2 linked regions of the Halioglobus japonicus genome follow. Each later gene encodes a partner of the first gene's protein in a complex. Links are inferred from orthologs where the notes say so. Each region holds a gene or a part of one and is shown on either strand. Other genes may lie near its edges.

Region 1 (4,037 bases):
GTCTTTCATCAACTGCAGCACGGAAGCGTTGACCATGGATTTACCATAGATGTAACACTTCACGTTCTTTTCACGGGAAAGGGTCCCCACCAGGGGGATCATGCCCTCGGCCAGGGCCTCGCGCTCCTTCCAATCAGAGAAGTAATCGTCCGGGCGCTCTCGTTTGCGGTCTGTCACGGTGTGTTGTCCTGCGGTGTTGTGTGTGTCGGGGGCGCGTATTATCCAGCCTAGCACGCCCTGATTCAACCGACCCGTCACGGACATATTCACGGACCGGGGTCTGGCACGATACAATGCGCGCCCGCAAGCACGAGCCAAGTCTGCACACATGTTTACATCCCTGGTCGCCAACACGCCCTGGCCAGAAAAGCCGGGCTCCCGCACCGCAATGGGCCCCTTCTACGGCGGCGCCGACGCCCGCTGTATTGCCGAACTCGCCAGCCCCGAGCGCCTGACTGTGGTGATCACGGCCGATACCAGCTCGGCCATCGCCCTGGAGCGGGAACTGCCCTTCTATCTGGATCGCGAGCTCGACATTCTGGCCTTCCCCGACTGGGAAACCCTGCCCTACGACAACTTCTCGCCCCACCAGGACATTATTTCCGAGCGTCTGCACACCCTGCATACCCTGCCACGCACCCGGTGCGGCATTCTGATTGTGCCAGTGCCAACCCTCATGCACCGACTGCCGCCGACTCACTATGTGGCGGGCTCAAGCCTGGTGCTGGAAGCCAATCAGCAGATCGATATCGATAGTTTCCGGCGCGATCTCGAGCGCAACGGTTATCGCAACGTCGACACCGTGTTCGAGCACGGTGAATTTGCCCTGCGCGGCTCGTTGTTCGACATATATCCGATGGGCAGCCCCCTGCCCTATCGCATCGATCTGCTTGATGACGAGGTCGATACGCTGCGCACCTTTGATCCTGAGACCCAGCGCACGGTGGAAAAGGTTGAGGCCATTAACCTGCTGCCGGCCCGGGAGTACCCGCTGGATACCCGCGGTATCGGCCGCTTCCAGATGAACTGGTATGACGCTTTCGATGTCGACCACGACGCCTGTCCAACCTATGTAGAGGTCAGCGCGGGTCGCAGCCCCGGCGGCTGTGAATACTATCTGCCGCTGTTCTTTGACGAGTGCGCCACCCTGTTCGACTACCTTCCGGAAGATGCCGCGCTGGTAACCATCGGCGACCACAATGGCGCCGCCAACCACTTCTGGCAGGAAGTGGGCACCCGATTTGAAGAGTACGGCATCGATCCACGGCGGCCACTGCTGCCGCCGGACCGGGGCTTTGTGCCAGTGGATGAATTCTACGGAGGCCTGAAGGGATTCCCTGTTCTCGAGCTGCGGCACAACCCTGACGCGCCGGTCCATGCTGACAGCGGCGTGCTCCCCCCGCCAGACCTATCCACCGATCAGACCGTTGTATCCGCGGCCCAGAACCTGGCCAAGTTCGTGGAGACCCACGCCGGGCCGGTGTTGCTCTGTGCAGAATCCGCCGGGCGCAGGGAGATCCTGCTGCAATCACTGAAGGAACTCGGTCTGAAGCCGCCGGAAGTGCTTAACTGGCATGACTTTGTCACTTCCGGCCATGCATTTGCGATTGCGACCGCGCCGCTGGATCGCGGCCTGTACCAGGGGCCGGACGAACCCACCCTGGTCAGCGAATCCCAGCTGTTTGGCAACCGGGTGGCCCAGCGCCGGCGTCGCAAGGCAACCTCAGACGCTGCAGCCGCCAATGCTTTCCGCGACATTAACGAGCTGCGCGAAGGCGTGCCGGTGGTGCACCTGGAGCACGGTGTGGGCCGCTATGTGGGCCTGCAAACCCTGGACGTGGATGGGCAACAGGCAGAATTCCTTACCCTGGAGTACAACAAGGGTTCCAAGCTCTATGTGCCCGTGGCATCGCTGCACCTGATAAGTCGCTATTCCGGGGCCGACCCGGATGCCGCGCCGCTGCACACCCTCGGCTCCGAGCAGTGGGACAAGGCCCGCCGCAAGGCCAGTGAAAAGGCCAACGACATCGCCGCGCAGCTGCTCGAGGTGTACGCCCGCCGCGAAGCGCGTAAGGGCTACGAGTTTGAATGCGATCCTATCGCCTACGATAAATTCGCCGCGGCGTTCCCCTTCGAGGAAACCCCCGACCAGGAACAGGCTATCAAGGCCGTGGTGGAAGACATGTGCAGTCCGCGGGTCATGGACCGGCTGGTGTGTGGCGACGTGGGCTTTGGCAAGACCGAAGTGGCCATGCGCGCTGCCTTTATCGCCACCCAGAGCAAAAAGCAGGTGGCCGTGCTGGTGCCGACCACTCTGCTCGCGCAACAGCACTACCAGTCATTCTGCGATCGTTTCGCCGACTGGCCGGTTAATATCGAGGTGGTTTCGCGCTTCAAGACGGCGGCGGATATCAAGGCCGTCAGCGAACGTATTGCCGCAGGCAACACGGATATTCTGGTGGGCACCCATAAGTTGCTTCAGTCAGATTTCAAATTCTCCGACCTGGGCCTGCTCATCATCGATGAAGAACATCGTTTCGGCGTGAAGCAAAAGGAAACGATCAAAGCGCTGCGCTCGGAAGTCGACATTCTCACGCTGACAGCGACCCCGATTCCGCGCACGCTGAATATGGCCCTGGGCGGCATGCGCGACCTGTCGATTATCGCCACCCCGCCCGCGCGGCGCCTGTCGATCAAAACCTTTATTCGCGAGCACAACATCGCCCTGATCAAAGAGGCCGTGTTGCGTGAAACCCTGCGCGGCGGGCAGGTGTACTACCTGCACAACGAGGTCAAATCGATCGAGGAAAGTGCCCGCAAACTGCGCGAGTTGCTGCCGGAGCTGAACATCGGTGTGGCCCACGGGCAAATGCGCGAGACTGAACTGGAACAAGTGATGTCCGCGTTCTACCACCAGCGCCACCACATTCTGCTGTGCACCACGATTATCGAAACCGGCATCGATATTCCCAACGCCAACACAATTATTATCGAGCGGGCGGACAAATTCGGGCTGGCGCAGTTACATCAGCTGCGCGGCCGCGTCGGCCGCTCCCACCACCAGGCGTACGCCTACCTGCTCACCCCGCCGCGCTCGGCGATTACCTCCGATGCCGGCAAGCGCCTGGAGGCGATTGAGGCTGCCGGCGATCTCGGCGCAGGCTACCTGCTGGCGACGCACGACCTGGAAATTCGCGGCGCCGGCGAACTGCTCGGCGATGAGCAAAGTGGCCAGATCCACAGCGTTGGCTTCGCCTTGTACATGGACATGTTGGAAAGGGCTGTGGCCGCACTTAAGCGGGGTGACATTCCCGATGTGGACGCGCCCCTCGACGCCGGCACCGAGGTCAATCTGCATATGCCGGCCCTGATTCCCGAGGACTACCTACCGGACATCAATACGCGTCTGGTACTGTACAAGCGCATTGCCGCCGCCGCAGACGAAGACCAGCTGCGCGAGCTGCAGGTAGAGATGATCGATCGCTTCGGTCTGTTGCCCGAGCAGGTCGGCAACCTTTTCCAGACCTCGCGACTGCGGCTCAAGGCACAGAAACTCGGCATTCGCGCCATTGAAGCGGGCCCCGGTGGTGGTAGTATCGACTTCAAGGAAAGCACCCGGGTTGATCCGCTGGCACTGGTTAAGCTAGTACAGTCGGACCCACGGGCTTACAAACTGGCCGGAGCCACACGATTGCGGTTTGATCGCGAGCTACCGGATAACCTGCAGCGCCAGGAGTTTATCGAGGGGCTGCTGCAGACATTTACCACCGACGCCAAGGACACTGCCGCTTGATGCCGCTTGCTCGCCACCTGCTCTACCCTACAGCCCTCTCCCTCTGCCTGCTCAGCGCTGCAGCGCAGGCTAACGAACGCTGGTATCAGGTAGAGCTCATGGTGTTTGCCAATGAGACGGGCAGCGCCAGCGAACAGTGGGAACCACTGCCCCAGTTGAACTACCCGAGCAGCAGTCGTTTCCTCGTTTATCCCGCCCAGGTCGAAGCGCGCCTTGCCGAGCACCCCGGCGCGAGCAACATCGA
Region 2 (3,436 bases), 1.1 Mb from region 1 along the record:
GATCTGCAACAGCGCCTGACTCAAGCCATATATACCCAGTGCCAGGCCAATGGCAGTGGGCGACACTCCCTCCAACCCCTCGGCATAGAGCGCAAGCAGTGGCAGGACCATAAAGAGGCCGAGCATACGGAAACTGTAAAGCAGCGCCAGGGAGCTGACGGTGCGCCGCTCCTGTTGGCTCATGGGGTGTTCAGTGATCATGGGTTAGTGGCCAAAATACAGAGCTCAATAATAACAGTTCCCAACTACTCTTTGCATGCCCAGTACCGGTAGCAGTACACTGATCCGTTTCGGTTTCACAGCGGTATCAAGGCCCAGACATGGACACTATTCACGTTCGCGGCGCACGCACGCACAACCTCAAGAACATTGACCTGGACATCCCCCGCGACAAGCTGGTGGTGATTACGGGTCTGTCCGGCTCGGGCAAGTCATCACTGGCCTTCGATACTCTGTACGCGGAAGGGCAGCGACGTTACGTGGAAAGCCTGTCCACCTATGCCAGGCAGTTCCTGTCAATGATGGAAAAGCCCGATATGGACCACATCGAAGGCCTGTCGCCAGCGATTTCGATCGAGCAGAAGTCGACCTCGCACAACCCAAGGTCCACCGTGGGCACCATCACCGAGATCTATGATTACCTGCGTCTGCTGTTTGCACGGGTGGGAGAGCCCCGCTGCCCTGAGCACGGGCTCAGCCTGCAGGCGCAGACGGTGAGCCAAATGGTGGACAGCGTGCTGGCACTGCCAGAGGGCAGTAAACTGATGCTGCTGGCGCCCGTTGTCCGCGACCGCAAGGGTGAGCATCTGCACGTTTTTGAAGAACTTCGCGCATCGGGCTTTGTGCGCGCGCGCATCGACGGCATCGTCACCGACCTGGACGACGTGCCAGAGCTGGAGAAGAATAAGAAGCACCGCATTGAGGTGGTGGTAGACCGATTCAAGGTCCGCGCTGACCTAGGCCTGCGCCTGGCCGAGTCCTTCGAGACCGCACTCGGCCTCACTGACGGCCTGGCCTCCGTCTCGTGGATGGACGGCGAAGGCGACGATATCGCCTTTTCGGCTCGCTTTGCCTGCCCCACCTGTGGCCATAGCATCGACGAGTTGGAACCACGCCTGTTCTCATTCAACAACCCAGCAGGGGCCTGCCCGAGCTGTGACGGCCTGGGTGTCAAACAGTACTTCGACCCCGAGCGTATTGTCCTGCACCCCGAGGCGAGCCTCGCCGAGGGCGCAATTCGCGGCTGGGACCGGCGTAACGTCTACTACTTCCACATGCTCACGTCGCTGGCTGAGCACTACGGATTTGACATCGATGCGCCATTTGAATCACTGAGCAAGAAACATCGCCAGGTAATCCTGCACGGGTCGGGCAAGACTGAGATCGCCTTCGCTTATGTGAACGATCGCGGCGACGTGTTCAAGCGCACCCATCCCTTCGAGGGCATTATCCCCAACATGGAGCGGCGCTATCGCGACACCGATTCGAACTCTGTGCGCGAGGACCTGGCCAAGTTCCTGACCACAGCCCCCTGCCCCGACTGTGGCGGCACGCGCCTACGCGAGGATGCCCGCCACGTATTCGTGGATGAGCGAAATTTGCCGGCCATTACCGATATGTCTGTGGGTGAAGCTGAGGACTACTTCAATGCACTGGAACTGGAGGGTCGCGAAGGCGAAATTGCCGACAAGATTCTAAAGGAGTTACGCGCCCGATATCGCTTCCTGGTCGACGTAGGCCTCAACTACCTGACCCTGAACCGTAGCGCAGAGACGCTGTCAGGCGGCGAAGCCCAGCGTATCCGTCTGGCGTCACAGATTGGCGCCGGGCTTGTCGGCGTCATGTATATCCTCGACGAACCCTCTATTGGCCTACACCAGCGCGACAACGAACGCCTGCTCAACACCCTGACGCACCTGCGTGACCTCGGCAACACCGTGCTGGTGGTCGAGCACGATGAGGACGCGATTCGCACCGCCGACCACATTATCGATATTGGCCCCGGCGCCGGTGTGCACGGTGGGCAGGTAGTCGCGGAAGGCCCGATGAAAGCCATTGTGGCCAATAAAGCGTCCCTCACCGGTGACTACCTCTCCGGGCGACGCAAAATTGAGGTACCGAAAAAGCGGACCGAAGCAGACCCGAAGAAACAACTGGTCCTGTCCGGTGCGCGCGGCAACAACCTGCAGGACGTCACTCTGGAGGTGCCGGTGGGATTGCTCACCTGTGTCACCGGCGTCTCAGGTTCAGGGAAATCCACGCTGATTAACAGCACGCTCTACCCACTGGCGGCCACCGAGCTCAACGGCGCCACGACCCTTACCCCGGCGGCCTACAACAGTATCGAGGGCATGGACCATATCGATAAATGTATCGACATCGACCAGAGCCCGATCGGCCGCACACCGCGCTCCAACCCGGCCACGTATACCGGCATTTTCACGCCCGTGCGCGAGCTGTTCGCCGGCACCCAGGAAGCGCGCTCACGCGGCTACAAGCCGGGACGTTTCAGTTTCAACGTGAAAGGTGGACGCTGCGAGGCCTGTCAGGGCGACGGCGTGACCAAGGTGGAGATGCACTTCCTGCCGGACATCTATGTACCCTGCGACGTGTGCAAGGGGAAACGCTACAACCGTGAGACCCTGGAAATCCGCTACAAGGGCAAGAACATCAACGAAGTGCTCGAGATGACCGTGGAAGACGCGCTGGAGTTTTTTGAAGCCGTGCCCGCCATCAACCGCAAGCTACAGACACTAATGGATGTTGGCCTGTCCTATATTCGCCTGGGCCAGGCGGCGACCACGCTTTCCGGCGGTGAAGCCCAGCGAGTCAAGCTATCCCGCGAGCTCTCCAAGCGCGACACAGGCAAAACCCTGTATATTCTTGATGAACCCACTACCGGCCTGCACTTCGAGGACATCAAGCAATTGCTGGAGGTGCTTCACCGCCTGCGTGACCACGGCAACACCATGGTCATCATTGAACACAACCTTGACGTGATTAAAACCGCCGACTGGATTATCGACCTCGGCCCCGAGGGTGGCTCCGGCGGCGGCCAGATTATCGCCACTGGTACGCCCGAAGAGGTCGCCAAGACCAAGGGCTCCTTCACCGGCCAGTTCCTCGCCCCCATGCTCAAACCCAAACGGGGCAAAAAGGCCGCCTGAAGCCATGAAAATCTTGGTCGTCGACGACGAGCCCCTGGCGCGCGAGCGGTTACTGAGACTGGTGGCGCGCCTACGCCCCGACGCAGACTGCCTGGAGGCCAGTGACGGGGAGGCCGCACTGCAACTGGCCAGGCAACACCTGCCCGAACTGATTTTGCTCGACATTCGCATGCCCGGACTGGGCGGTATCGAGGTTGCTGCGGCACTGGCAGAACTGGAAGCCCCGCCAGCTATCGTGTTCTGCACCGCCTACGACGAATACGCACTAC

Evidence for each region. Proteins that work in one complex are often made in the same cells at the same time.
Region 2: the proteins of mfd (region 1) and uvrA are in contact, whole or in part, in a crystal structure (PDB 4DFC), measured with the Escherichia coli proteins. The link is inferred for Halioglobus japonicus from one-to-one orthologs.

The regions. Positions count from the first base shown.
Region 1 is NZ_CP019450.1:2,405,323-2,409,359, reverse strand. What follows is about bases 26-3,993. They hold mfd (transcription-repair coupling factor), read left to right. Parts: upstream 26-328; coding sequence 329-3,793; downstream 3,794-3,993. Other genes in these bases: BST95_RS11370 (CsiV family protein), read left to right, coding at 3,793-3,993; BST95_RS11380 (glyceraldehyde-3-phosphate dehydrogenase), read right to left, coding at 26-177. In the rest of the region: more of BST95_RS11380, read right to left, coding at 1-25; more of BST95_RS11370, read left to right, coding at 3,994-4,037. UniProt on the Escherichia coli protein: Couples transcription and DNA repair by recognizing RNA polymerase (RNAP) stalled at DNA lesions. Mediates ATP-dependent release of RNAP and its truncated transcript from the DNA, and recruitment of nucleotide excision repair machinery to the damaged site.
Region 2 is NZ_CP019450.1:1,343,297-1,346,732, reverse strand. The notes cover bases 1-3,367. They hold uvrA (excinuclease ABC subunit UvrA), read left to right. Parts: upstream 1-320; coding sequence 321-3,167; downstream 3,168-3,367. Other genes in these bases: BST95_RS06420 (LytR/AlgR family response regulator transcription factor), read left to right, coding at 3,172-3,367; BST95_RS06430 (MFS transporter), read right to left, coding at 1-201. In the rest of the region: more of BST95_RS06420, read left to right, coding at 3,368-3,436. UniProt on the Escherichia coli protein: The UvrABC repair system catalyzes the recognition and processing of DNA lesions. UvrA is an ATPase and a DNA-binding protein. A damage recognition complex composed of 2 UvrA and 2 UvrB subunits scans DNA for abnormalities.